DNA from 4 places in the Cupriavidus sp. F041 genome. Region 4 is predicted to be linked to each of the others. Evidence: predicted binding sites of a transcription regulator. Region 4 holds the regulator's gene; each other region holds the start of a gene.
The links. Region 4 encodes FNR, which switches genes on or off when oxygen is low (the NO sensors DNR and NnrR bind a similar motif). Its sites were predicted from a motif close to TTGATNNNNATCAA; they were not measured.
Positions count from the first base shown of each region.

Region 1 (6,997 bases), 1.6 Mb from region 4:
TGTGGCGGAAGCGTGGTGCGCGTCAGCGGTGAGGGGCAAAGGTAAAGCTGCGCAGGAATGGAGTTCCGCGCTGATTGAGCTGACCCAGAAAACGAATCTCACTATGCTCACGCTGCTCTCGCTTCGGCATATTCTCCCGGATGCACAGCTACTTGCGCCCAAACAACGCTTTTGCCCTCTTTGCTACGGAGATGACATTAGGCAAGGTCGGCCAATGTACAACCGCCTGCTCTGGAGTATCCGCGCCGTGATTGCGTGCCCGTTTCATCGAACATGCTTGATGGAGGGATGTCCGGACTGTCGGGCCAACTCAAAGACTACGCCCGGACGTCGATTCGTCCCTGGCGTCTGCAGCGATTGCGAAGTGGAATTCGCCACGCTGGCCGCCGAAGCAGCCTCATCTGACGAGGTCGATATAGCCACACGGGTGGGCGAATTCCTTGACCATGCGCGGTGGTTGGGCCGGTCAAATCCCGCTGATGGGGGAGTGTCGAGCTTTTTGCGGCACATTTGCCAGAGTGTCACGCAGGGGAACGCCAAAGCACTCGCGGATGCAATTGGAACAACGAAGACCAACCTGCACGGCTGGATGCACGGCCACATCAAGCCATCATTTCCCGCGATTGTCCGAATGGCGCAGACGTTCGATTGCTTAATCTCCGATGTACTCCTCGGAAATGAAGTCGTGCCGCGACTTGCAGTGAGGCAGGCCCCTCTCAGATTGCAATCCAAGAGGCTGCCGACCAAAAAGGTCGACAGGCACGAAGTCGGAGAAGCTTTGGAGGCAATGCTGCGAAGTGAACACTGTCCGACTCTTAGGGAAGCCGCCAGGGCAATGAACGTCTCAGATAAGTTTTTGAAAAGAAGCCATCCTGAGCTAGCTGCAAGACTCGTGTCACGTTGGCAACGCAGACGACGAAAAGCAGCAACCGAGCGCCGGCTAACAAAATACAAACAGTACCGGCAAGCGCACGAGGAATTGGTTGCGAAAGGGGTTCATCCTTCGCGGCGAAAAGTACTGGCCGTGCTGGAGTCAACTGGTGTGAGTTTTCGGCACAGTGAAGCGGCGGAAGCCTACCGCTTAGCAAGGGGCGTATAGCCCACAGAGGGGGCGGGGGGAAGTGCGGCGCTAGGCTGCCACTTCAGGTCTGCCCGCTCCCTATACGTCGCCTCCACGCGCCCCACCATATATTGTGTCGCATAACGCACTGCGCGGAACTATAACTTGGCATTTCTGCCATGTTTTGGGGTAACGACACAGCATTGCCGTGGCAGCAACTGCCAGGTGGAATCTTGGTGCGCCCGGCTGGGATCGAACCAGCAACCCCTGCCTTCGGAGGGCAGTACTCTATCCATTGAGCTACGGGCGCACAGGGTATGACGGGGTACTTCGCTGGCAGCGCGCGAGTGCCGCTGCCGGAAAGTCGCATAGGATACCGTGTTTGTTCGCGGACGTCCATGTCCGGCTCAATCAGGGTGGCGTGGCGACGTCTCTTCCAAGCCGCTTTTGCCTCATGCCATAGGCCTTTGAGGCTATAATCGCGAGTTATTTGTGCAAAAACGGGGCTGCGCAACGTCCACATCAGTTCGGTGGACAGAGGTGGCGCACCCTGTTGGCTGGCCCCGTTGGGGACAGTTGACGCCGGATAACAGTCCGATGCACGCAATTGGCCAGGGGGAATTGGCCACCGAGCAAGCGGCCACATAAGCAGCCGATCGCGAGCGGCCACAGGTTTCCTGCAAATTGAGAGTTGAGTATGAGCGACGTCCACAACGCACACGACGAACACGAGTCTCCCATCAAGACCCCCAAGCAGCTGATCGCTGTGGTGATTGCCGCCTTCCTGGTGCCAATCATCGTGATCATCCTGCTGGTCAATTTTGTCGGACACGGCGCCAAGGAAGGCGCGGGCTCCACCGCTACCGTGGAAGCCGTCAATGACCGCATCAAGCCGGTCGCCTCGCTCGAACTGAAGGATCCGAATGCAGCGCGCGTCTATAAGACGGGCGAACAGGTCTACAAGGAAGTCTGCGCCGCGTGCCACGCCACCGGTGCTGCCGGTGCGCCCAAGTACGGCACCGCCGGCGACTGGGCTCCGCGTATCGGCCAGGGCTTCACCGGCCTGCTGAACTCCGTGCTGCACGGCAAGGGCGCCATGCAAGCCCGCGCCGGCACCACCGCCGACGATTACAGCGACTACGAACTGGGCCGTGCCGTGGTCTACATGGCCGACGCCGGCGGTGCCAAGTTCCCGGAACCCGCAGCGCCCGCTGCCGCCGCTCCGGCTACCGCCGCTGCCTCGGATGCCGCCGCAGCAGCCCCGGCAGTTCCCGCTGCTGCAGCCGCACCGGCTGCTGCGCCGGCTGCTGCAGCAGCGCCGGCTTCCGCCGAAGTGGGTAAGAAGGTCTACGACCAGGTCTGCGCCGCCTGCCACGCCGCCGGTGTTGCCGGCGCGCCGAAGCTGGGCGACAAGGCTGCCTGGGCGCCGCGCCTGAAGGAAGGCATGGACGCCGTTCACGCCTTCGCCCTGAAGGGCAAGGGCGTGATGCCGCCGAAGGGCGGCTACGCCGGCCCGGACGCCGACGTGATCGCAGCGGTCGACTACATGGCCAACGCGTCGAAGTAACCGGCCGGAAATCATCCCGGGGCCACCACGGCGCAAGCGGTGGAACGGACCCGGAGAACAAAAAGCCCGCGGCGTGCCGCGGGCTTTTTGTTTGCCTGTGCCAGGCGTCAGTGGCTCAGACTACGCGCGAGTAGCGCAGCGGCGCCGGTAGCGGCGTACCTGCATCAGCGCTCGGGGTTCCCGCTGGTGCCACTGCCGGCATCGCGTCCGCAGCCCGCCGCGCGTCTTCGCGCAGGAAGCCGTCGAAGACCATCGCCAGCCGGCGCACCAGCAAGCGGCCCAGCGGGGTCACTTCGATCCGGCCGGGCTCGCATAGCACAAGGCCGTCCCCGGCGAGCCGCGCCAGGTCCGCCATCTCGCCAGCGAAGTGCGCGGCAAAGTCGATGCGATGCCGGGCTTCCACCGCTGCAATATCGAGCACGCCGTTGCACATCAACGCACCGATGACCTCACGCCGCAAGTGATCTTCATCGCGCATGGCGAAGCCGCGCATCACCGGCAGCACGCCGCCGTCGAGCACGCGGTAATAATCGTCCAGCGTGCGCGCGTTCTGTACATAGCGGCCCGCCACCGCGCCGATCGACGAGACGCCAAATCCAAGCTGGTCATAGCCGGCGTGGGTGGAATAGCCCTGAAAGTTGCGCTGCAGCCGGCCCTCGCGCTGGGCCACGGCGAGCGCGTCGTCCGGCAGCGCGAAGTGATCCATGCCGATGTAGACATAGCCCGCGGCGGTGAGCTGTTCGATGGTGCCGACCAGGATGTCGAGTTTTTCGGCGGGCGCCGGCAGCGCGCGCTCGTCGATGCGCCGTTGGGGCTTGAACACGTGCGGCAAGTGCGCATAGCTATACACGGAGAGCCGGTCCGGGCGCATCGCCAGCACTTGCTCCACGGTGGCGGCGAAGCGCGCCGTGGTCTGGTGCGGCAGGCCGTAGATCAGGTCCATGCTGACCGAGCGGAAGCCGAGCCGACGCGCGGCGTCGACCACTGTCCGGGTTTCGGCCTGCGATTGCACGCGGTGGATCGCTTGCTGCACCTCGGCATCGAAATCCTGCACGCCCAGGCTGATGCGGTTGAAGCCGAGTTCGGCCAGCAGCGCCATCTGCGCGTCGCCGATCCGGCGCGGGTCGATCTCGATGGAGTGCTCGCCCTCGGGCAGCAGGTTGAAATGCTGGTGCAAGGCATCCATCACGCGGCGCATCTCCGCCGGATCGAGGAAGGTCGGCGTACCGCCGCCCCAGTGCGATTGCACCACCTCGCGCCGCGTGCCGAGTTGTTGCGCCACCAGCGCCATCTCGCGCGCCAGGTAATCCACATAGCGGGCGCTGCGGCGATGGTCTTTGGTAATGATCTTGTTGCAGCCGCAGTAGTAGCAAATGTTCTCGCAAAACGGCACATGCACATAGAGCGACAAGGGCGGCTGCCGGCCGGCATCCACGCCGGCGCTGGCCGCGCATTCGGCTAGTGCCCGCCGGTAGTCCTGCTCGCCAAAGCCGCCATGGAAGCGGTCCGCCGTGGGGTAGGAGGTGTAGCGCGGGCCGTTGATGTCCATGCGGCCGGCCAGCGCGCGGAAGTCCGACAAGGCATGCCGGTCCGGTGCCGAGGCGGCGCGGCCCGGCTGCTTGCTCTTGCAGGCGGCGCCGCAATTGCCGGAGCAGGTGTTCGGCGGACTGGCAATGGAAACGGGGACGGTTGCGGTGGCGCGGGCGAGCTCAGCCATGGGGCGGCCTTCGTGGTGGATTGGATGGCTCATCGTAGTGGGGGCCGCCCCTGCGCGCGTTGACCGGCGTCAAGTCATGGCCCATGACACCAGGGCCCTTGGCGGGCCACCAGCGGCCAGGCGGTCACAAGCGTGCGCCGCGTCATGCCAGCGTCACCTGGACCGGGTAGGCTGCCCCGCGCTTGCCGGCTTTCCATCCACCCGGCTCAATCCGTCCCTTCGGCCCCCATGCACGCTTCTCCCCTGATTGCGCAGGCGCATTACGCGCCACAACTGCCGCGCCGCCGCCTGCTGGCTGCCCTCGGCAGCGCTATGCTGGCGCCCGCCACGTTGCTGGCGCAATCGCCCCCGCGACGCCCGCTGGTGATTGGCCACCTGGTGGATCGCGGCGGCGCGCAGGCCGATCTCGCACGCGACTACCTGGCCGGCGCCAAGGTCATGTTCGACGCGGCCAACGCCGGCGCGCGCGAGCCGCGCGTAGTGCACGTGGTGCGGGAAGTCGAAACCGATCCGCGCGCGGCCACCGCGCAGGCGCTGTCGCTGGTCGACGGCGAGCGCGCCGAACTCCTGTTCGGTCCCAGCGACGCCTTGTTGCCCGTGCTGGCCGCTTCGCCCGAGCTGGCCCGGCGCGGCGTGCAGATCGTCGCGCCCTTATCGGGGTTGTCGCTCGCGGCCGATCATGTCTGGTACACGCGGGCCGACTACCGCGCCGAACTGGATGCGGCGATTCACCAGTTGCGCAGCTACGGGCTCAAGCAGCTGGCGTTGGCCGTGGCACCGGATTTCGCTGCCGGAAGCCTGGCCGCCGGCACGCCGTGGCGGCGCCAGCTGGAGCAGGAGCCTGGCCTGCAAGCGCTGACGCTGGAAGCCGGCAAGGGCAACGACGGCGGCGCGGCGGCGGCGCGCATCGCCGCGGCGCGTCCGGCGGCGGTGATCGTGGCCGGCGACACGCTGGCCTACGGCAATCTCGGCCGTGCGCTGGCCGCGCGGGGGTGGTACGGCTTCCTGGTGGGCTTGTCCGCTGTCAACCCGCTGGCGGCGCGCGAGATCCTCGGCGCCGGCTATAACGGCGGCATCGTGCTGACGCAGATTGCGCCGGGTCCGCAGGACCTGACCCTGCGCGTGGTCAAGGAGCACGTGGGCCGGATGAAGCAGTTCCTGGACGAGCCCGCTTCACCCGGCACGCTGGCTGGCTACATCGGCGCGGCCTGGCTGGTGCGGACTGCGTTGTCCGCGCCGCGCGCCGCCACGCCGGCCGACCTGCGGCGTGCCCTGCAGGCCCGCGTCGACGTGGGCGATTTCGTGTTGGATTTCACGCGCGGCTCGCGCGGCTCGCAATACGTGCAGCTCGCGGCGATGGGCAGCGGAACGGCCCGCTGAACGGTCGCGGCCGCGCGCTAGCCGGCGCTCAGGCCCGCGGCAGCACGATCCGCACGCGCAGCCCGCCCTCCGGCCGGTTGGCCAGGCTCAGTTCGCCACCGTGGCGCGAGACGATATCCGCGGCGATCGACAGGCCCATGCCGACCCCGCCCGTCGCGCGGTTGCGCGAGGATTCGAGCCGGTAGAACGGCTCCAGCACGCGCGCCATTTCTTCCGGCGGAATGCCGGGGCCGTCGTCGCAGACGTCGATGACCACGCGCTCGGCGCTGTCGGCCAGCGCGATGCGTGCGCTTCCGCCGTAGCGGTGTGCGTTTTCCACCAGGTTGACCACGGCCCGGCGCAGTTCGGCCGGATAGGCCAGCAAGGGCTCCGCGCCGCCGGACAGGCTGACGTCCTGGCCAATCTCCGTGGCGTCGTCCACCACCGCCTGCAACAGGGCATGCACATCCACCCGCTGGCGCGGCGCGGCGGCGCCGTCGCGCTCGCGCAGGTAATACAGCGTGGCATCGATCAGCCCGTTCATCTCGGCGAGGTCCTGGCGCAGGCGATAGCGCACCTGGTTGTCGTCGACCCCTTCGATACGCAGGCTCATGCGCGTCAGCGGCGTGCGCAGGTCGTGGGACACCGCGGCCAGGAAACGCGATTGCTGCGCCAGCTGGGTGCGGATGCGCTGCTGCATATGGTTGAAGGCTTTGGCGGCGTCGCGGGCCTCGGCCGGGCCGCTGTCCTCGTCCAGCGGCGGCGCGTGCACGTCCTGGGCCAGCCGGCTGGCGCTGCTGGCAAGGCGCTGGACGGGCCTGGCCAGCAGGCGCGCTCCCACCCACGACGCAGCCACGATGGCGGCAAGCTGGAACAGCAGCCCCAGCCGGGGTGGGCCAAAGCCACGGCTGCCGCGCGGCCGGCGTGGCGGCGGCGGACCGCCTTCGCTGCTGCCCGTGCCCGCTTCGGCGCCGGACGGGGGGACTCCCCCGCGGCCCGGTTCGCCCGGCGGTGGGGGCGGAGGCTCGCCGCCGGGGACGAAAGTGAATCCGCTGTGCCCAGGGTGAGGAAAAATGCTCTCGATGACCGTGACGCCGAGCAGGTGGACGGCCAGCATGATCGCCGCCATCACCAGGAACAGGCGGATGAACATGGAGTCATGGCGGGCCACCCAGGCCGGGCGCTCAGCCTTCGACGGTGCCGGTAAAGACATAGCCTTCGCCTCGGACGGTACGGATCAGCGCCGGGTCGCGCGGGTCGTCGCGCAGCTTCTGGCGCAGGCGCGAGACCAGCA
Region 1 covers NZ_JBVASY010000002.1:4,086,311-4,093,307, forward strand. Annotated here, with positions in the region: gene ACZY0R_RS36220 (TniQ family protein) at 1-1,099, shown strand, start outside; tRNA gene ACZY0R_RS36225 (tRNA-Arg) at 1,295-1,370, opposite strand; gene ACZY0R_RS36230 (c-type cytochrome) at 1,758-2,627, shown strand; gene hemN (oxygen-independent coproporphyrinogen III oxidase) at 2,743-4,176, opposite strand; gene ACZY0R_RS36240 (ABC transporter substrate-binding protein) at 4,573-5,724, shown strand; gene ACZY0R_RS36245 (ATP-binding protein) at 5,753-6,916, opposite strand; gene ACZY0R_RS36250 (response regulator) at 6,888-6,997, opposite strand, start outside.
Region 1: a site for FNR is predicted at 4,404-4,417, ahead of hemN (oxygen-independent coproporphyrinogen III oxidase). Genes of this name have one in related genera too.

Region 2 (6,997 bases), on a different contig from region 4:
TTCCTCGGGACTGGCTTCGGCGTCGAGATCCCAGCCCAGGTTTTCCAGCCGGCGCAACGCTGGATAGGGGCAACTGTGCCACAAGTGCCACTTGGCACCTTGCAGCGCCTTGATCAATGTCGCATTGCTCGGGCCATCGCTGTGTGCTGGCCGGCCCTTGATCATCTGTTCGAGGTTCTGTACCCGCATGGCGATGTGAAACCAATCGAGGATGCACTCACCGCGATCACCAAAGCCGAACTGGGCAGACCGTACGGTATCCCCGCCGTCCGAGAGAAAGGTAACCGGTTGATCCGGTTGCACACCTTCTCGCAGGAGGAAATTCAACATGCGATCGGCCGGCCGATGCTCCAGTTTGTGCACGTAGGCAAAACTGTGGCCGGCACCCTGATCCCGCATAGACTTGCCGACAATCACTTCAAACCAACCGTCTTGGCGACGCTTGCGGCCCGCCAGCCGAAGGTAGCCGCCGTCGATGCCAATCGCGCGCACCGGACCGGGGTCCGGGATGTCGGGAGGACAAATGCTAGCCGCCATCGCCACCTGCTGCCGGGCATCGGTGGCCTGTTCCGCTTCCAGCCGGCGACCGAGTGCGGTGACCTGGCGCCGGATCGAACTGGCCGTCAGCACATGGTCGAGCGGCAACACTTCCTGCAGGACGTTGACGGTCAGGCCATAGGACATCAACGCTGCAAACTTGACCTCGAGATACTGCAGTTCTGGACTGACCCGCTCAGGCAAAAGGCCGGCGACCGGACTGAAGCTAGGTGCGTCGCCATTGCACTGCCGGCAGGGGTACAGCCTGGGACTGTCAATCGACAGTCGCCCGAACGCACTACGGAAGACCAGGTGATGGTGGCCCTTGCAAGCCAACTGCGCACCGCACGTGGGGCAAACGCTGGTCCGGGAAACCGCCTCGGCAACCTGTGCCGCGACCATCGTGCGCTGCAGCCGGCTCAACAATGACTTGGCTTCCGCCAAGTGCAGACCCAGCGAGCCGGCATCGAGGCCGGCGCGCTCGAACTGCGCAATCTCGGTGACGGTGGCAGGCGTATCACCCTCGGTATCCACTACGACTTGCAAGCTGATCCGCATGGCGGCCTCCCACGCATGTCTGGGCAGCCAGTCTATGCCAGGATTTGTTGCAAACGTTCATTGGCGGTCCGACGGTCGAAGCGCCGGTCCAGCCAAACCAGCCATTGGTCGACCTCATCCCGCAGGTCGTCCAGCATAACTGGACCCTCGCGCAGCGACTCGAGCCAGTCGAGGAACTCGTACTCACTGCGTTCGTCCCTGGCCTCCAGATACCTCTCGATCCCGCGGATGTCCTCTGGCGGGCAAGGCCCACAACCTGCCACGCAACGTGGCAGCGGCTCAGGACGCTGCCGCAGCAACCGCCGCTCCAACCGTATATCGTGCCGCCACCACGCGTTGAAGTCGTACACATAGACGAAGCCTTCGTGTTCGCGGAGACGAAACGCGGTCAGCGTCAGCTCGTTTGCCACCGTGGAAAATTGCAGCACGCCTTCATGGGCTTCGCCGTAACGCCTGCCACGAATGGTGCAGATGTTCGTCCGTCCAACCCATGACCACCTGGATGACACTGTGAAGTTGTCCGAGCGTCATGTGCTCGGGAACAAGAACGCGCCGCCAAACCGGCGGGCTCAGGCCCCGCAGGCTGATCCGCAGTTGAAGGACGGAGATCGCTGGCTGAAGGGCGGAGGGCATGAGCGCATTGTAGGTGGCGCATTGACCTCTCGCGGAGAGACCTGACCGTAGCCCCCGCTTTGGCGCGGTCTCCTGATCGACCCTCGCCCCAGTCGATGGAAAAGGCGCAGCAAAAATGTGCCGTTTAAACGATAATTTAGAAACGGGAGGTTTTTTAAACGCCTGCCTGGCCGATTAAACGACTGGAGCGCACTTTGACAGCAGAATGGATCGGGTACAAGTGGCTCTCGGAGCACTACGACGTTGCCCCAGTACAGGATTTTCAGATTGCCAGCGAGATCGGCGCCGCTAGGCGCTCCGTGGTAACCGATGGCCGAACGCTCGAAACCTACCCCGCTGCTTCTCGCCCGGCGCCAACGCTGCAGGCCCACCTGACTTACGCGCTCCGACAGGAAGGGGTCCATCTAGAGTTCCTGGCGCGACTCTTCGATGTACTTCCGCAGGCGGAGTTATCCGCCTGGCTGAATCGGGAGCGCACAGGCCAGTATGCCAGACGGGTTGGCTTTCTATATGAATGGCTAACCGGCCGCCAGATCGAAGGCATCGATGCCGTGACCGGGGGCAACTACGTCGACGCGATCGACCCTGAGGCCTATTTCGTCGCGACGGCGCCAACTCGAAATACACGTTGGCGCGTGAGAGACAACCTGCCCGGCAATCGGGATTTCTGCCCGCTGGTTCGAAAGACCCCGGACGTTCGCGCGGCACAGGACTACGACTGCGCGGCCCGGCTCGACGAGCTCAACGCGGAGTTCGGCGGCAACGTCTTGATGCGCAGTGCCGTCTGGCTAACTATCAAGGAATCCAAGTCGTCGTTTGCGATCGAACACGAGCAGGACCAGATGGACCGAATTCGCCGATTCGCGGCAGTGATGGAACGCCGGATCGGTGAGTATCCCGCGCTGCTGTCCCCTGACACGCTAGCCGAATTACAGCGAGAGATCGTGAGCGAACGCAGCACCATTTCCCGTTTCGGGTTGCGCGCCTCGCCCGTGTTCGTCGGCGAAACGCATCGGTTTGAGCATATCGTCCACTATGTCGCCCCGCATTGGGATCGGCTGCATGACATGCTACGCGGGCTCGAGGTCTTTCTCGAGCGTACAGCCGGGCAATCTTCGGTAATTCGCGCTGGAGCGGCCGCGTTCGCGTTCGTGTTCATCCACCCGCTGGCCGACGGCAATGGGCGCATCCACCGCTTCATCATTAACGACGTCCTTCGAAGAGATGGCGCCGTTCCGCGGCCATTTATCCTGCCGATCTCGGCTGTCATCACAGAGAAACCGCAGAACGTCGCGCGCTACGACCAAATCCTCGAACGCTTCTCGAAGCCGTTAATGCTCACATATGGCAAATTTTGCGAGTTCGCGCCAACTCGCATGCTTTATCCAGATGGCGTCCAATCGAACTTTGAGTTCGCCGGTTACGACGCTGCATTGCCGGCTTGGCGTTACCCTGACCTGACTGTGCAGGTAGAGTATATGGCCGACGTCATCGACCGAACCATCAGGCAAGAAATGAGGACGGAGGCCGGGATTCTGCAGGAATGGACCACCGCTCGACAGATGGTGAAGGACATCATCGACGGCCCTGACGCCGATATCGATCGGATCATCCGGTCGGTCAGGGACAACCAGGGAGTAGTCTCGAACAAGCTCCGAAAGGAATTCCCTGTTCTCCAAAACGTGGAGATCGTGGCAGATCTGGTCAGTGTACTGAAAAATGCCTTCATGAATTTCGATAGTGGATCACCCACAAGAGAACTGCCTTAAGAGCGAGTTTGCATAGCCTGAGTCTGTGCGGTTCGGTCGCGCTGGTCCCGCTCGACAAGCTATCCTGCCGACGTCCCTGGAAGGGCACGACGGGTTGTACCGGCTTCCCGAGGCCAGATGGCTGCTGTCCGCCCGCAACGACGATCACAAGGCGGAGCTGGCTCGGCTGCGGGCGAGGTATGGCCCGCCACCGGAGCAACTGGCGCGCCGCGCCGCGCGAGCGCGGCATCCCCTGCCTACTTGACTCGCTGCACTACCCGTCCCCACGCTACGCCCCTCTCGAACCGATAGGCGGCTGCTGCGCGCTGAGGCTGACGCCAGACCTTGTCGGCGCCGTAGACCTGCATGAAGAAGCAATCCGTGATTCAATCTATTGATCTATATCAGCACTGTCTGTGGATTGAAGAGTGTATTGTTTTGAATGAGGGACTTGAGTTCGATATGGCTTCGAACGCAACCTGAACTTAACCCGTTTCCATGGAACGCGCCATGGCCAACTCACTTGCCGTATGGCATGCCGATCACATCAATTTCGCTCGGCCGCTCGACCTTTTGGAAGAGCAGGTAGACATCTTTCACCGAGGAGAGCGGCCGAATTACATTTTGATGGGGACTATTGTCTATTACATGCGGAGTTTTGGCGATTGCGTTCACCATCCTCGCGAGGATGTCGCGTATGCACGGCTTATTGAGCGAGATCCCGGGATGCAGGTTGTGGTTAACCGGCTCCTGCAAGAGCATCGTGTGATTGCCAATGTGGGCGAAGCGCTTTTAAACCGCCTTAATGAAGCCGAGGGAGATGTTATAAGTCCGCGCGCGGCTCTGGAGGCAGCCGCAGCCATGTACCTTGTGTACTACCGAAATCATCTCTCGACTGAGGAGCGACACGTAATGCCGCGCGCTGCTCAGCTGTTGACACAAGAGGATTGGGCAGCCGTTGCCGCCTCCGTTCCGGCGAGCTCCGATCCGCTCTTCGGGGGAAATGTACAAGAGCGTTTCGCGAAGCTACACAAGCAAATCTGTGAGGAGAGACTTTCCAGCCAGGACTAGGACCAGGCACATTGGCATTGCTCCCCCCCCCCCTGACTGACCACCGCTATCTGGATGGCTTCGGCGTAAGTACCCCCCGCAAGGATCGGGGGCTTGGTATAGCGCGACAAGTACCGAGCTATGTACGCCGCCTTTTTGCCGGCTGCTGACGGTCGCGGCTGGATGCATCTGCGGCCACGCCGGTCAACGAAGAACCGAGCAAATACAAGCCACTGCCAACTGATCGGCGAAGGGGTTCCCGCCGCGGGCGATTTTGATTCGCTCTAGCGTGACCGCTCAAAAGTACTGGGCTTCGCCCTCTTCCATGTGGGTGCCATCCGCCCTCATTGCGAGCTGGGAGGCTTTGGCCGCGTGGGTGGCGGCCTGCTCGAGCAGGGGCGCGTGCGCCTTTGGGACAACGAGCATCGTCAATCCCAGTCCTTCCAGCGCGCGTAGTGCGTGCTCCAGATTCACCCCTTTGCCGTTCTCCAGCTTGGACAGCATGCCGACGGAAACGCCGCAATGCCTGGCCGCCTGGTCAATTGGCATCCCCTCGGCAACCCGCGTCGCCCGAATGCGATCACCCAGTTGGTCGATGGTGCGAATGGCAGCCCGCGATGGTGGCGCGGCATCGGCTAGCGGTCGTGGCATTGGGCAGGTCCGGAGATTTGGGAGACTGGGAGATCCAGCACTGGGGCTGCTCTCCCGGTTATTTCACTATCGTGAAAGTATATCAAACGCCGCGCCCTCGCCTGCACCGCCGCCAGCTCAGCGCGCAATTTCCGCGAGCGCCTGCTCGGCATTCTGGCTGGTCGATCTTCCGCAGTGTGCGGCGCTCGGTAGCGCTGGCCCGCTCCTGCGCGATGGATACCTGATCGCGGGTACGCGCCAACTCCGTCGAGAATTGGGTACGCAAATCCTGCAACTGCCGCTCGAGCGCCTAGAGCTGAGGGGCCCTCCGCGCGACGCGCGTGCGCGGCCAAGTTGGCCTGGCCCTCGGCATCCAGTTCACCGCCTCACAGAACGACGCGGCATCGGCCGCGTCGTTCTTATCAGTTCTGGCGCCTGGTGGGCGATATGATCCGCGTGGACCTGCCATCGCTGCGGAAAAGCTGCGCGCCTGGCAGGCATTGCAAGCGTGGCTGCCTGTAAAGCCGCGTCTGGCATAGCTCGTTCACGCTCCCACGTTACTTGGGCATCCCTTCATACATGCTGGTGACGTCATCCATCACCTGAAGAATGCGCTCGCTGGTCGTGGCGATGTTTCTCAACTGTTCCGCGCGACTGACCCCGGTCTGATTGAGTGCCTCTTCAAAGAACAGCCACTGAGAGCCGGCAAGCTGCAGTTCGCGACGGATTGCCTCTGTGTTTTGCGGCGCCGCGGAGAGGAGTTCCTGCGCGGCTGCGAATTCCCTGGTAGCCGTGTCCAGATCCTGCGCCATCTGGGGGGAGGTAATGCCCCAGGCGCGGAACATGCTGATCTTGGCGATTCTCTGCGAGAGCATCCGCTGGCGGCCGGCAACGTTGATCAGCTTACCCATCATGGTGCCGGAATGTTTCTCGAGCAGGAGGGTTCCCTGTTGCGCAAGCTTCAGCACGTCCTCGCTCATTTTTGCGATTGCTTTCGCGCTATCGAGATTCGGATCGCCGCCGGACAGCAACTGCTTATAGGGAATCCATGTCTGCTCGAGCCTGGCGTAGGTGTCCTTGATCTCCGGCGTGGGCGCGAACGCCTTCAGCTCCATGAGTTGCTTGTCAAAGAGCGCCACGGACTGCTCGAGGACCTTCTTCGAACGTTCGACTTCAACACCGAGGCCAGCTTGGCAGTAAGCCTTGGCCATGCGCTGAGACAGCATGCGCTGGCGGCCCGCCTTGTTGATCGCCGCGTTGATCGTTAGCGTTTCGGCCGAAGCGGTCCCGGCCAAGGCCAGCGCCAGGACGCTGCAGGCAATCAAGCAGAAGGAACAGAGGTAACGTCTCAAGGGCATCTCCGCGTTAAACTTTGGTTGGACCTTTGGACGCATCGTTCGAGCCGACGGCGTGGCGGATCAACTGATCCATCTCCTTGATGATGTCCGCCAGCACCAGCGTGATCACCGCGAACTCCCTGCCGTACTCTCCCGCCCGTGCCGCCGAGATGCGCGCATTCATTGCGACGATGTTCGCCTGCATCGAAATACCGCTGAGGCGCTCGACGAGGTCGGTGTGGCGTTTGCGCACAGCGACCTCGCAACGGTGCATCTCCTCCTGGTAGGCCTGCGTGACGGTCTGCAGCAGTTCAAGCATTGGCGTGGCTTGCGCCACCAGCACGTCGAGGGATGGCGCTCGCCGGCTGGTGTCGGCGAGTGGTGCGTCTATCGCTGTCCTGACCTGGGCGATGAATTCACGGACACGCGCGTCAGCGCGCGGACTACCAAAGTACAGTTGCTGCAAAGCGCCGGAGAATGCGCCGGGCAAACGCTCATTGCCCG
Region 2 covers NZ_JBVASY010000005.1:15,652-22,648, forward strand. Annotated here, with positions in the region: partial or broken gene ACZY0R_RS42860 (ISKra4 family transposase) at 1-1,095, opposite strand, end outside; gene ACZY0R_RS42865 (IS1096 element passenger TnpR family protein) at 1,128-1,523, opposite strand; gene ACZY0R_RS42870 (plasmid pRiA4b ORF-3 family protein) at 1,528-1,728, opposite strand; gene ACZY0R_RS42875 (Fic family protein) at 1,923-3,497, shown strand; gene ACZY0R_RS42880 (hemerythrin domain-containing protein) at 3,987-4,547, shown strand; gene ACZY0R_RS42885 (helix-turn-helix domain-containing protein) at 4,824-5,177, opposite strand; gene ACZY0R_RS42890 (type IV pili methyl-accepting chemotaxis transducer N-terminal domain-containing protein) at 5,714-6,508, opposite strand; gene ACZY0R_RS42895 (methyl-accepting chemotaxis protein) at 6,522-6,997, opposite strand, start outside.
Region 2: a site for FNR is predicted at 3,871-3,884, ahead of ACZY0R_RS42880 (hemerythrin domain-containing protein). Genes of this name have one in related genera too.

Region 3 (6,997 bases), 180 kb from region 4:
CGCCGACGATATCTATGACGCGGCGATACGCCGCGCCGGCATGTTGCGCGTGTATTCCACCGAGGAAATGTTCGATGCGGTGGAAACGCTCGCGCGTGCGCGGCCGCTGGCCGGCAATCGCCTGGCGATCATGACCAACGGCGGCGGCGCGGGCGTCATCGCCACCGACGCCTTGATCCTCGGCGGCGGCCGGCTGGCCCGGCTGGGGGACGGCACCCTGGAGCAGCTGGACGCGGTGCTGCCGCCGACCTGGTCGCACGGCAATCCCGTCGACATCGTCGGAGACGCTCCCGTCGAACGCTATGTGGAAACCCTGAAGCTGCTTGCGGCGGACCCCGGCAACGATGCCATCCTGATCATCCACGCGCCCACGGCGATCGTGCCCAGCAGCGATATCGCCATCGCCCTGACAAGCACGCCGGCATCAGCCACGCCATTGGCAGCATCGCGCCCCGTATTTGCGAGCTGGCTTGGCGGCGACTCGGTGGCGCACGCGCGCCAGATCTGCCGGCATGCCGGGCTTCCCACCTACGACACGCCGGAGCAGGCTGTGCGCGGCTTCCTGCAGGCCGTGGCCTATCGCCATAACCAGGAACTCCTGATGGAGACGCCGCCATCGGTACCGGCCGGCCCCGAGCCGGACACCGAACGGGCGCGGCTGTGCATCCGCGACGCGCTTGCCGGCGGCCGGTCAATGCTGACAGAGCCCGAAGCCCGCACCATCCTGGCAGCCTATGGCATCCCTGTAGTGGAGACCCGGACGGCCGGCGATATCGACGCCGCCGTCGCCGCCGCCGAGGCCCTCAGCTTTCCGGTTGCCGTGAAGATCCTGTCACGGGACATCACGCATAAATCGGATGTGGGCGGCGTGGCGCTGGACCTGCAGTCGGCTGGCCAGCTACGGCAGGCCCTGGAGCGCATGCAGGCCCGCATTCGCGGCGAACAACCCCGGGCCCGGATCGATGGCTTCACCGTGCAGCGTATGATCAGCCGGCCGGGGGCGTTCGAACTGATCGTGGGCGCCACCACCGATCCGGTGTTCGGCCCGGTGGTACTGTTCGGCCACGGCGGCACTGCCGCGGAGCGCATCGCCGACCGCGCCATCGCCCTGCCGCCGCTTAACGTCAGCCTGGCGGAAGATCTTGTCGGCCGCACGCGGATTGCGAAGCTGCTCGACGGCTACCGGGACCAGCCGCCGATCCGGCATGACGCCCTGTACCAGGTCCTGATGCAACTGTCGCAACTGCTGTGCGACCTGCCGGAGATCGTTGAGCTCGATATCAATCCGCTGCTGGCCGATAGCGCCGGCGTGCTGGCGCTGGACGCGCGAATCGGCGTGGCCCCCGCCATGCAGCCTGGCGCCGCCCGCCTTGCCATCCGCCCCTATCCCAAGGAGCTCGAGGAAACGGTGACATGGCACGGCGCACCATTGCTGCTGCGGCCGGTGCATCCCGAAGACGAGCCCGCTTACCAGGCATTCTTCGCCGCCCTGACGCCGGAGGATATCCGCATGCGCTTTTTTTGCATGATCCGGCAGCCGCCGCACAGCCAGCTCGCACGCATGACCCAGATCGACTACGCACGCGAGATGGCGTTTGTCGCCGTCAGTCCAGCAGGCAGCGGGCCGAAGGCCATCCTGGGCGAAGTAAGGGCCGTGGCAGACCCCGACAACCAGCGCGCCGAGTTCGCCGTGACGGTGCGCTCCGACTGCAAGCACCAGGGCATCGGCGGCCTGCTGCTGCGCAAGATGGTGGACTATTGCCGCGCACACGGCACGCGGGAACTGGTCGGGACCACGCTGGCGACCAATACGGCGATGCTCCGGCTCGCCGAAAGCAGCGGCATCCACATTCTGGGCGGAGTCCGGGCGGCCGGCGATGGCGTAGAACTCCGCCTTTTGCTGACGGAGCCAGCTGCTGGCAACGTGCCATGACCGTCCGCCTTGCCACGGCTGTCGGCAGGGGTTGCGCTGGGTCAAGGCGCTCACTGCCATCTCATCGATACTGAATGTGGATGCGCGGCGGACTGCGGCGCCGCCCGCGCGCCTGACCCGTTCTCACAGGCAAGACACTCCATGAGGAGGGAAAGACCATGTGCCCGCAACTCACTCCATTCCTGGCTGTGCGCCTGTTGGCGCGGCGGCTCAATGAGAACGACAGTGACTACGACGAACTGATCGCGCTGGCCGAGGGACGCAACTTCATCCTGCTGGGAGAAGCGACGCACGGCACCTGTGAGTTCTATCGCATGCGCGCCGACATCACGCGCTTGTTGATCACGGGCGGAGACGTGGACGGCATTGCCATCGAGGGCGACTGGCCCGACGTCTGGCGCGTGAATCGCTTTGTCCAGGGCGAGGGCAGCGACGACGCCGAATCCGCGCTGGATGACTTCCAGCGCTTTCCCGCCTGGATGTGGCGCAATCGCGAGATGCTGGATTTCGTTGCCTGGCTGCGCGTGCACAACGCCACATTGCCCGCGGACGCCCGCGTCGGCATCTATGGCCTGGACCTGTACAGCCTGTATCGATCGGCGGACGCCGTGATCCACTACCTGGAGCAGATCGATCCTGGCGAGGCGGAGCTGGCGCGCGCTCACTATGCCGCACTGGATCATGTCCGGGAGCCGCAGACCTATGGCTACCAGGCGGCTACCGGCCAACGCCGCAGCGCGCGCGATGGCGCCATCGCGCAATGGCTCAGACTGCGCGCGGACGAGGCGGAACATCTCTCCCGCGACGGGCTTGCCGCCATGGACTCGCATTTCTATGCCGAGCAGAATGCGCAGGTTGTCGTGAACGCCGAACACTACTATCGCGGCATGTTCGAGCGGCGTGTCAACACCTGGAACCTGCGCGATGCCCATATGGCACAGGCCCTGTTTGCCATTTCCAGGCACCGCGTCCGCCGTGGCGGCACCGGCCGCGTCGTGGTGTGGGCACATAACTCCCATGTCGGCGATGCCCGGGCCACCGAAACGCACAGCCACGGCGAATGGAACCTCGGGCAACTGGTGCGCCAGGAAGCCGGCGCGGCTGCATTGCTGGTGGGCTTCACCACCTACACGGGCCATGTCGCCGCCGCCTCGGCCTGGGACGCCGATGTGGAGCACAAATGGGTCCGCCCCGCCCTGAGCGACAGTTGCGAGGCGCTCTTTCACGCCAGCGGGCTGGACCGCTTTTACCTCCCGCTGGATGCCCCTAGCGCCGCCGAATTGCGCGCGCCCTTGCTACAGCGCGCCATCGGCGTGATCTACCTGCCGGAATCGGAGCGGGCGAGCCACTATTTCGCCGCCGCCGTTGCCGATCAGTTCGATGCCATCTTCCATGTGGACGAAACCACCGCGGTGGAACCGCTGGGGCCGCCACATGGCTGGCACGGGCGCGAAGAGGCGCAAACGCTTGCCTGAGATCATGGCCGTGCATGCCACCGCCGCCCGGAATGGCCGGCACCACGGGATGGCTATCGCCGTACCCGGAGAGCGCTTCGGCCGGCCGCGCGGCTTACGGTTCGCGGCACTCAGTCGCGATGCCAATGAACATGCAGCGTCTCGTCGGCATCGGGATAGTCGATCTCCAGCTTGCCCCGATAGGCATGATGCACAGCCGAGCCGATGTCGCGTGCCAGGTGAAAGCCAGTGGTCGTGATCGTGACGCGATCGTCCTGCGCCTGCGTCGCCATGATGCGCTCCATCGGATGGCTCTCTCGCATCAGGGCCTCCCGATGCCGCACGAGCGCAAGAATGTCGTCCCGGTGCTCCGCCTGGAACGCCCCCTCCAGCGCCACCTGCGCCGCCGGCACGCGGTCGGCGATACGATGGCAGGCCGGGCACACCAGCGCCTTGGCACCGGGCGGCACGGCCCGCCATTGCCAGCGTCCTTTCAGGAAGACCGCATGGCAAGCGGGACAGGACGCGACGGCAGGAGCCTGCGCCGGCTGCTTGTAGGCATCATGGATGATATCCTCGGGAAGCCGGTCCCAACGGGCCGGCCTGACCTGGCTGGAACGCGCACGTACTTTCATGTCTGCCTCCTGAATCGAATCGGGCAACGCCGGGTGGCGCGGTGCCCCCCGGCCTGTCGGCTGTATTGCCGACTCACCGTGCGGACGCACCTTGGTGCGTTCGAACGCGGGAAAGCCCGGCGAGGCTCATCGCCTGCCGCTGGGCACCCCGAACATGTGCTCCTGCTTGCGCTGGCATGGCGTGCAGCGCTTCGCAGTGGGGTACGCTTGCAGGCGCGGAAAGGGAATAGGCTCGCCGCAGTCCAGGCACGCGCCGTAGCGCAGCTTGCCGATGCGGGCCCGCGCCGCCGCGATGTCGGCCAGTTCCATGCGGTAGTGCTCGGTCATGGCATCGTCCATGCGCTCCCCGGCGGCCTGCCCGGCAAGTTCGGCATTGCCGCCCGGCTCCCCTCCGGCGGACACCGTGCGGGTAACGGCCACCGCATCCATCTGGCCGCGGATCCTTTGCTCGATGCCGTCCAGCAAGGCAACCAGGCTGGAGAGTTGCTCTTTGGTCAATTCGGACATGGTGCACTCCCTGTGCGCGTCGAAGCGGGTCCACTCAATGATGCAATGACGTCGGGCACGCAGCTTGCGCCAGATCAAATGTCGTGATGCGGATCTTGTCGCCCCCGGCCGCATTGCGAATAGCGTCGGGGGCGGCGGGTACCCTGGTGTCGGCCCTGGGCTTAGGCGGCCGCCACCATTCGGATCCTGCCGCGCAGCCCGCGCAAAGGATGGCCGCAAGGCAAACCGCCAAGCCACGCAAACGCGCGGCTCCGCTGCCCAAGCCTTCATCGGAACGTTTCATCCTCATTGCCGCTCTCCCGTCGCCAGCGCACGGGCCGCCGGCGTGAAAACGAACCCCTGTTCCGCTTCAATATAGGCGGGTGGCTGCCGCTCAACTTGATCCGCGTCAAGCTAGCTTCCGGTGGCGCGCATAGCATGGGAGCATGACCTGTCCAAAGTACAAACAGGGAGACAGCCACCCAGGGAGAGCCCAGCATGGATTCGGCGGTACTCACGCAAGCGCTGATGTGCCCCGCGGCCTATCCGCACCCGGTAGATAGAGTCAGCCTCATCGAGACGCACATTTCGCAAGTCTTCCTGGCCGGCGCCTTTGCTTACAAGGTGCGCAAGCCGGTGCACCTCGACTTCGTCGATTTCTCCACGCTTGCCGCGCGTAAAGTGGATTGCGAGGCCGAACTGGAATTGAATCGCAGGATGGCGGCGGCGCTCTATCTCGGGCTGGTACCGATTGTGGCGGGGCCAGGCCAGCGCGATGTCCGCGTGGAAGGTACGGGCGAAGCGCTGGAGTATGCAGTAAAAATGCGCCGCTTCCGGCAGCGAGACCTGTTCTCCGCCATGGCGGAGACGAATCGTTTGACCGGACTCCATGTAGAAACGCTGGCCCGACGGCTTGCAGCGATCCACCTGGCTGCGCCCGTGGCCGGTGACGGCACCGTGCACGGCACACCGGCGCGGATCGAGGCGGTGATGGAACAGGTCTTGGCCGGCGTCTCCGCCCTCGCCTCCGGCACCGCCGCGGCAGCGCGCGTGGCGGCGCTGCTGCGCGAGCGGGCCGCGGCGCTGCGGCCCGTCTTTGCCAAACGGCTGGCAAGCGGTCATGTGAGGGAGTGCCATGGCGATCTGCACCTTGGCAATATCTCCATGATCGATGGCGCGCCCTCGCCTTTCGACTGCCTTGAGTTCGACGCCGGGCTGCGCTGGATCGACATGATCAGCGATGCCGCCTTTCTCTTCATGGATCTGCTGCATGCCGGCAGGCAAGACCTTGCCTATTGCCTGATCAATACCTACCTGGAGTGCAGCGGCGATTATGCCGGCCTGGCCGTGCTGCCGTTCTACACGGCCCTGCGCGCCGTGGTGCGCGCGCGCGTGCTGCTTGAGCGGGCGCACCAGCGCAGCGCGGCGGGAACCGGCACCGCCGAAGAAATGGCGGCGACGCAGGTGCGCTGCAACGATCTGCTTGCGCTGGCCTCTGGCGCCCTGACACGCCGGCCGGGCGCGATCATCATCATGCATGGCCTCTCCGGCAGCGGCAAAAGCAGCGTTGCCCAGCAACTGACACTGGCCGCGGCAATGGTCCGCGTGCGCTCCGACGTGGAGCGCAAGCGTCTGCCGCGTGGCAACCACGCCCTGCCTCACGATCATTACTCGCCCGGCAATACCGCCCGCGTTTACCGGCGGCTGCTGGCAATCTGCCGGCTTGGCAGCGGCGCGGGTTTCCCGATGATCGCCGACGCGACGTTCCTATCACGCGAGCAGCGGCTACGCTTCGCGTCGCTGGCCGCGCGCCGGGGCGTGCATTTTTCCATCGTCGATTGCAATGCCGACCTGGCGACCCTGCGCGAACGCATCGCCACGCGCGCGCGCCGGGGCGGCGACCCGTCCGACGCGGACCTTCAGGTGCTGGAGTGGCAACGGCGCGCGCAAGAGCCATTGGGCAGCGACGAATGGGGCCATGTGGTGCGAGTTGCCGACGCCGGGTCAAGCCGCTGAGGCAGACCAAGCTGCGCAATCGGTGCGGGGCCAAGCCCGAAACGCTCGCCGAAGCGATGTCGCTGAACGAGGGCCAGGTGGCATTGCCCGCGCAGAACGCAGGCTTACCCGTCAGCGCCGTAACGCGGTAAACGCAGTCAGCGAGGGCGTCAAGGCAACAACGCAGTGGCGCGCCGGCGCGGCATTGCCGGTCCTGGTGAGACGGCGGTTCAGGCTTCTTTCGGCGAAAGCCACGCAGGCCGCTGCGCGGTGCCGGTACGTCCGTTCGCGGCTTCCACCTGGTCCGCGAAGGCGCGCAGGTCCTGCAGTGCCGCCCCGCTGGCCACCTCGCTCTGGCGCAGCGCCAGTACCGGCGACGGCGGCGCCGAGGCCAGGCGGGAAACTTCCTCCGCCGCCCTGAAGGCGCCTTGCCGCGCCATCACGCAGATTATCGAAGTCTCGCAGAGCAGCGGCAGGTGGTCGCGCAGGAAACT
Region 3 covers NZ_JBVASY010000002.1:2,321,746-2,328,742, forward strand. Annotated here, with positions in the region: gene ACZY0R_RS28035 (bifunctional acetate--CoA ligase family protein/GNAT family N-acetyltransferase) at 1-1,933, shown strand, start outside; gene ACZY0R_RS28040 (erythromycin esterase family protein) at 2,092-3,408, shown strand; gene ACZY0R_RS28045 (BCAM0308 family protein) at 3,519-4,022, opposite strand; gene ACZY0R_RS28050 (TraR/DksA family transcriptional regulator) at 4,149-4,529, opposite strand; gene ACZY0R_RS28055 (bifunctional aminoglycoside phosphotransferase/ATP-binding protein) at 5,007-6,524, shown strand; gene ACZY0R_RS28060 (flavodoxin family protein) at 6,734-6,997, opposite strand, start outside.
Region 3: a site for FNR is predicted at 4,594-4,607, ahead of ACZY0R_RS28050 (TraR/DksA family transcriptional regulator). Genes of this name have one in related genera too.

Region 4 (6,997 bases):
CCGCGATATTTATATCCGCGAGGGTTGCGTGGGCTGTCATTCGCAGCAGGTGCGTACGCTGCAGGGCGATGTCGAACGCTATGGCCACTACTCGACGGCTGGCGAATCGGTCTATGACCATCCCTTCCTGTGGGGCTCCAAGCGTACCGGTCCCGACCTGGCGCGCGTGGGCGGCCGCTATTCCGATGACTGGCAGCGCATCCACCTGCGCAATCCGCGCGACGTGGTACCCGAGTCGGTGATGCCGTCCTACCCGTGGCTGGAGAAGGCTCCGTTGCAGGCCAACGATATCCGCGACCGCATGCGCGCGCTGAGGCGGCTGGGTGTGCCCTATACCGACGCCGAGATCGAACAGGCGCCCGCCACGCTGGCAGGCAAGACCGAAGAGGACGCGATGGTCGCCTACCTGCAGGAGCTTGGCATCAGCAAGCGCAATGTGCGTGTGGACACCGCAGCCGCGGCTCAGCCCGCAGCCGCGCCGGCCAAGGAGTAAGCCATGGCAATGATCACTGCGTTTTCCACCGTGATCTCGATGGTGGCGTTTCTCGCGATCTGCTGGTGGGCCTGGTCGTCCGGCCGCAAGGCAGCCAACCAGGAGTCGGCCATGCTGCCATTCGCCTTGCCCGACGAGCCGCTGGCCGCGAACCACGACGGCCGCCATCGTGCCGGCGGCGCAAACAACACCAAGCAGGAACACTGAGTCATGAGCGACTTCTTCACGGATTTCTGGAGTTACTACATTGCCGCCATCGCGCTGGTAGGCATCGTCTGGTGCATATGGCTGCTGTTCTCCCAACGCAAGGTGGTCAAGGTGGCCGGCGCTACCGAAGACACCGGCCACGTGTGGGACGGCGACCTGCGCGAGCTGAACAATCCGCTGCCACGCTGGTGGATGTGGATGTTCCTGCTGGCTTGCCTCTTCGGGCTGGTCTACCTGGTGCTGTACCCCGGCCTGGGTTCCTACGCCGGCGTGCTCAAGACCTCCAGCCGGGTCGAGCTGGAGGCGCATCGCAAGGCGGCTGAGCAGGTGCAGAGCGATGTCTATGGCAAGTACATGCAAATGGACGTCAAGCAGGTGGCCGCGGATCCGGCTGCGCGCGAGATCGGGCAGCGCCTGTTTCTCAACTACTGCGCGCAATGCCATGGCTCCGACGCGCGCGGCAGCCGCGGCTTTCCTAACCTGACCGACAACGACTGGCTGTATGGCGGCGATCCCGCCACCATCACCCAGACCATTACCAAGGGCCGTAATGGCGTGATGCCGTCATTCGCTTCGACTATCGACGGCAAGCTGGCCGGCGACGTCGCGCAATACGTTCGTTCGCTGTCAGACTTGTCTTCCGATCCGATTCGCGCCTCGCGTGGCGAAAGCACATTCAAGTCCACGTGCGCGGCTTGCCATGGTTCTTCCGGCAAGGGCAACCAGGCGCTCGGTGCGCCCAACCTGTCGGACAAGGTCTGGCTGTACGGCAGTTCGGAGGCAAACATCGTCGATGCCATCCTGAAGGGTCACAACAACCACATGCCGGCACACGAGGAAATCCTGACGCCGGAGCGCATCCGCATGCTGACGGCCTATGTCTGGGGACTGTCGAACAATGGGGCGGCCCCCTCGGGGAGCGGGCAATGAACCGCGACGCCTGCATGTGGAGCCTGCGTGCCGCTGGGGGTGATCGCCCATGAATGCCCCGGAACCGGAACCGCTGAGAAAGCACGGAGCCGCCTGGGGGCCTCTTCGCGAGCCCGCATCCGCCACGGGCGATGGGGAAACCTCGGATGAAACCCTGTACGAAGTCCGCCGCAAGATCTATCCGCGCTCGGTCACAGGTGCGTTTTCGAGCTGGCGGGTCTGGATGGTGGTCCTGACCCAGCTGTTCTTCTATGGCATGCCCTGGCTGCAATGGAACGGCCGCCAGGCCATGCTGTTCGATCTCGGCGCGCGCAAGTTCTACATCTTCGGCCTGGTGCTCTGGCCGCAGGATGTGATCTACCTGTCCGTGCTGCTGGTGATTTCCGCGCTCTCGCTGTTCCTGTTCACGGCGATCGCGGGTCGCCTGTTCTGCGGCTATGCCTGTCCGCAGACGGTGTACACCGAGATCTTCATGTGGATCGAGCGGCATGTGGAAGGCGATCGCTTTGCCCGCATCCGCCTGGATGGCGATCCGTGGAGCGCGCGCAAGCTGCGGCTCAAGGCCACCAAGCACACACTCTGGATCGTGATCGCGCTGTGGACCGGCTTTACCTTCGTAGGGTACTTCTCGCCCATTCGCGAGTTGGGCGGCCACGTGCTCAGCCTGTCGCTGGGGCCGTGGCAAACGTTCTGGATGCTGTTCTACGCCTTCGCCACCTGGGGCAACGCCGGCTTCATGCGCGAGCAGGTGTGCAAGTACATGTGTCCTTATGCACGCTTCCAGAGCGTGATGGTCGATCGCGACACGTATGTGGTGACGTATGACGTGGGCCGCGGCGAGCCGCGCGGCAGCCGCTCGCGCAAGGTGGACCACCAGGCCGCCGGCCTGGGCGATTGCGTGAACTGCAGCATCTGCGTGCAGGTCTGTCCCACCGGCATCGATATTCGCGACGGCCTGCAGTACGACTGCATAGGTTGCGGCGCCTGCATCGACGCCTGCAACCAGGTCATGGACAAGATGGCGTATCCGCGCGGGCTGATCCGCTACACCTCGGAGAACGCCATGCGCAGCGTGCTGCCCGAGGCGGAGGCGCGCAAGCGTCTGTTCCGGCCGCGCACGGTGGTGTACTCCGTGATCTGGCTGGCCCTGGTTGCCGGCTTCACGGTGTCGCTGGCCATGCGCACGCCGCTCAAGGTCGATATCATCCGCGACCGCGGCGCGCTGGGCAGGGAAGTGGAGGGGCGCTGGATCGAGAACGTCTATCGCCTGCAACTGATCAACACGACCGAGGCGCCGATGCATGTGGCCATCCGCGCGGACAGTGATGACCTGAAGGGCCTGGCCGTGGAATATGATCACGCTGCGGGCAATCTCGAGCCCACCTCAAACCGCCTGATTCCGATTCGCGTGCGCGTGCCGATCGAAGCCGCTGGCCGGGGCACGCACAAGATCCAGGTGACGGTCACCGCGACAGGAGATGACAGTGGGGGCGGCGCGGAAATCAGCCAGGGCACCAGCTTCATCGTACCGCGCAATCTTTGAACCGAGAAATCTAGAGGAGGCCTGATGATGCAGCAAAGCAATCCCTGGTGGAAGGAACCCTGGCCATGGCTGCTGATGAGCGGGCCCTTGCTGGCGATGGTGGCCTGCGGGGTCACGATCTGGCTGGCTATGACGCACCCGGACCCGCCCGTTGTCGATGGCGTATCGCGGCACGGGCTGGTGGTCGAGAAGGCGGGTAGCGGTATCGGGCGGCAAGCTGCGCCGGCCACGGCGCAGGCGAGGTGACCATGAGACTGCGCTGGCTGATGTGGGTGCTATGGCCCGGCTTCCTGGTAGCCGGGCTGACGACCGCTCTGGTGTTTTCGGTGGTCGATCCCGGCGATCTGCGCTTCTTCGGACAGCCGGTCGAGGCGTCGCGGGAGGCGGTTTACACAGTGAGCTTCCTGATAGCGTGGGTGCTCTGTTCGCTGTCGAGTGGCCTGACGCTTTACACCATGCCCACGCGGCTGGCGGAGACAGACGAACTGGAGTGAGCGCGATGCGCGTCTTCGCGCTGCGGGGCAGGGGGCGGCGGAGCAGGGGTGCCGTGGCCAGGCCGGCGCGGCGTGGCATTGGCACAACGCAAGGAAGGCAAGGCGGCCGCCAATGCCGCCGGAGCCGGGAAGCTCCGCGCGGCCGGTCGATGCCTGCCGGACTAGCAGGACTTGTTGATGATCTGCTTGATGCCTGTCATGTCGACCAGCTTGACGTGCCGCTGGCGGATCTGGATCAGCCCGGCTTCCGCAAAACGGGAGAACAGGCGGCTGACGGTTTCGAGCTTGAGCCCGAGGTAGCTGCCGATCTCCTCGCGGCTCATGCGCAGGACGAACTCGGAGGCCGAATAGCCGCGCGCGGAAAGGCGCTCCGAAAGGTTGATCAGGAAGGCGGCAAGGCGCTCTTCGGCGCGCATCGAGCCCAGCGTGATCAGCATCACCTGGTCCTGCGAGATTTCCTTGCTCATCAGCCGCATGAACTGGTGTTGCAACGACGGGAGCGAACCGGACAGCGACTGGAGGTCGCCGAAGCGCACCACGCAAACTTCGGTATCCTCAAGGGCGGTGGCGTCGGATGCGTGCTGCATTTCGCCAAGGCCGTCGAGCCCGACGACTTCGCCGGGGAGGTGGAAGCCCGTGATCTGCGAGCGGCCATCTTCCATCGTCAGGTGGGTTTTGAGCGTGCCGAAGCGGATCGCATAGACGGCGGTGAGCGGATCGCCGAGGCGGTACAGGGTCTCGCCCTTGCGTACGCGCACGCGCTCCTGCACCAGCGAATCCATTTTTTCGAGGTCCTGCTGCGACATGCCGACGGGCAGGCAGAGCTGTCCCAGCGAGCAAGTGGAGCAGCGGGGCGACATCTCGGTAATGGGAATGGATGTTAGCAATTGGGGCCTGTCGGTTTAGCGCAATCACTCAAGCGCGTGTGGCAGGCGCATTGAGTTGAAAGCTTGACGTTGAGAGCTGTCGGTTGGAAGCGCTATCCACATTAGCCTGGCGCGGGTCTGGCGGGGCCTGCCATCTGCGTGGCGCCGCCTGCCGTGCCCGTCGTCATGATTCGCGATTGCGCGGATGTGCGCGGGCGCCGGGCTTCATGTTGATAGCGCCTCTTGGAGTCGCGGGGGCGCGTAGGGCGCATTTTACCGCGCCAGGGGATGTGATTGGGAGGAGAAGTTGACCGTAGGCGTGCTCTTCAGCGTTTTTACCCTGGCTTTGCTAGGCGGTGTGCATTGCGCGGCCATGTGCGGCGGGATTGCGCTTGCCGCCGAGCAGGGCGGCACGGCCCGTGTGCCGGCCATCATCCTGCGCCAGCCAGGCCACTGGCTGCTCGAACTCCTGGTGATGCACGCCGGGCGGCTGAGCATGTATGCGCTGTTGGGTGCCTTGCTGGGTACCTTGGGCGCCGGTGTCTGGAAGGCCCAGTACCTGCCGCTGCAGCGCTGGCTGTTCGGGATCGGCAGCATGATGCTGGTCATGTCGGGCTTATGGATGTTGCGCGGGCGCGTCGTGGGGGCTGCCTGGCTGGAGCGGTTTGCCGCGCGCGGCGCTGGCGGTTTGCTCCGGGTTTTTGCCGCCGTGGGCGCGCGCCTGGCGCCCATGGGCCTGCCACAGGGGCGGCTGCTGCGCCGCTACGGCATGGGGCTGGCCTGGGGGCTGGTACCATGCGGCATGGTCTATGGCGCCCTGGCGATGGCGCTGCTGGCCGGGAACGCCCCTTCGGGGGCGCTGGTGATGGCCGTGTTCGGACTGGGCACTTTGCCAAACCTGTTGGTTATCTCGGGCCTGTCCGGCTACCTCAGGCAGTGGTCGCGCCGCCCGGCGGTACGTACCGTTGCCGGTTTGGCGGTGGTTGCCTTTGGTGTGGTCGGGGTGGCGCGCGCGCTGCTTTTACCAGAGACGCTGGCCGCGCACGGCTTCTGTCTGGTCTTCTGATACGCCGCTTCATGGCGCATTGCGCACTTTGCCGGGCAGATGCCTGTGCGAATCGGTTGCAGGTTTGCCAGGGAATGCCATACAATCGCAAGAACAGCGATATCGCGCAGCGTATTTCATCGTGGCATCGTCAGGTAGCATTCGCACTCAGGGATGCATGCCAGGAACCCTCGAGCACGTATTACCGCCAGGGACCGTTCCCAATCCGCCGTCCGGTTCAAAAGATTATTTGGTTCAAAAGACCAGCCACGGCAGGGCGGGGTGAAATAGGCCAAGCAGGCCCGATATCCGTATTTTTCTTGCACCCGGAGCGACGGACGTCGTGCCGGACAGGTCCGCCACATCAGGGGGAAGGCGCGACGCAAGGGCTCCGTCGACCGGCAGGTAAAGCCGGTGGCCGGGCGATCTCCTGCCGGGCAGGTCCGGCACCCGATGCAAAAAAGAAAGCGCACGACTGCATGCATCAAGCATTGCGGTTGGCTGCGCGGTCAGATGGCGGTGGCAATTCCAACCGCTGAACCCGCAATCTCCAGTGCGTCCGGGTTTGTCCGGGGCGCAGGTGCAAAGACAGGCTGCACGCAATCACATGAATACCCAAGAGGCGAAGATCGTCCTCGAGACCGCGCTGATCTGTGCGCAGGAACCCTTGCGCGTCAATGACTTGCGCCGGCTTTTTGCCGACGACGTCGGTGCCGACACCATTCGGGTGCTGCTGGAAGAGCTGCGCCGCGACTGGGAGCAGCGCGGCGTGGAACTCGTGGCGCTGGCCAGCGGCTGGCGCTTTCAGAGCCGTCCCGTCATGCGCGAATACCTGGACCGACTGAATCCTGAAAAACCGCCGAAATATTCCCGCGCGGTCATGGAGACGCTGGCGATCATCGCCTACCGGCAGCCGGTCACCCGGGGCGATATCGAGGAAATCCGCGGTGTTGCGGTGAGCACCGAAGTCGTGAAGAAGCTCGAGGACCGTAGCTGGATCGAGGTGATCGGCTACCGCGACGTGCCGGGCCGGCCGGCCTTGTACGCCACCACCAAGCACTTCCTTGATGATCTTGGCCTGCGCACGCTAGACGAGTTGCCGCCGCTGGAGGATGTCCAGGCGCAGACGCAAGCCGCGCTGCTGAACCAGGAGCCCATCGATTTCGAGCCCCTGGGCACCGTGCCTGCTCTGCCGGCCGGAAGCGACGAAGAAGCGTTCGCGGATGCCGGCGGGGGTGAAGCCGAGGCCGGCGAGGAGGCTGCGGGCGACGCTGGCGCGCCCGTCGCCGATGTGTCTGAAGCTGGCGAATTGACCCGGTCCGTTCCTGGTGTCCTCGATGCTGGTGCCACGGATGGCATCGCCGAACTGGTAGAAGCATTTGAAAAGAAGGAAGCCTCGGTGCAGGCGCAAGCCGTGCC
Region 4 covers NZ_JBVASY010000002.1:2,505,858-2,512,854, reverse strand. Annotated here, with positions in the region: gene ccoO (cytochrome-c oxidase, cbb3-type subunit II) at 1-493, shown strand, start outside; gene ACZY0R_RS28990 (cbb3-type cytochrome oxidase subunit 3) at 497-700, shown strand; gene ccoP (cytochrome-c oxidase, cbb3-type subunit III) at 704-1,630, shown strand; gene ccoG (cytochrome c oxidase accessory protein CcoG) at 1,680-3,173, shown strand; gene ACZY0R_RS28975 (FixH family protein) at 3,198-3,419, shown strand; gene ACZY0R_RS28970 (hypothetical protein) at 3,422-3,667, shown strand; gene fnr (fumarate/nitrate reduction transcriptional regulator Fnr) at 3,829-4,554, opposite strand; gene ACZY0R_RS28960 (sulfite exporter TauE/SafE family protein) at 4,841-5,599, shown strand; gene scpB (SMC-Scp complex subunit ScpB) at 6,186-6,997, shown strand, end outside.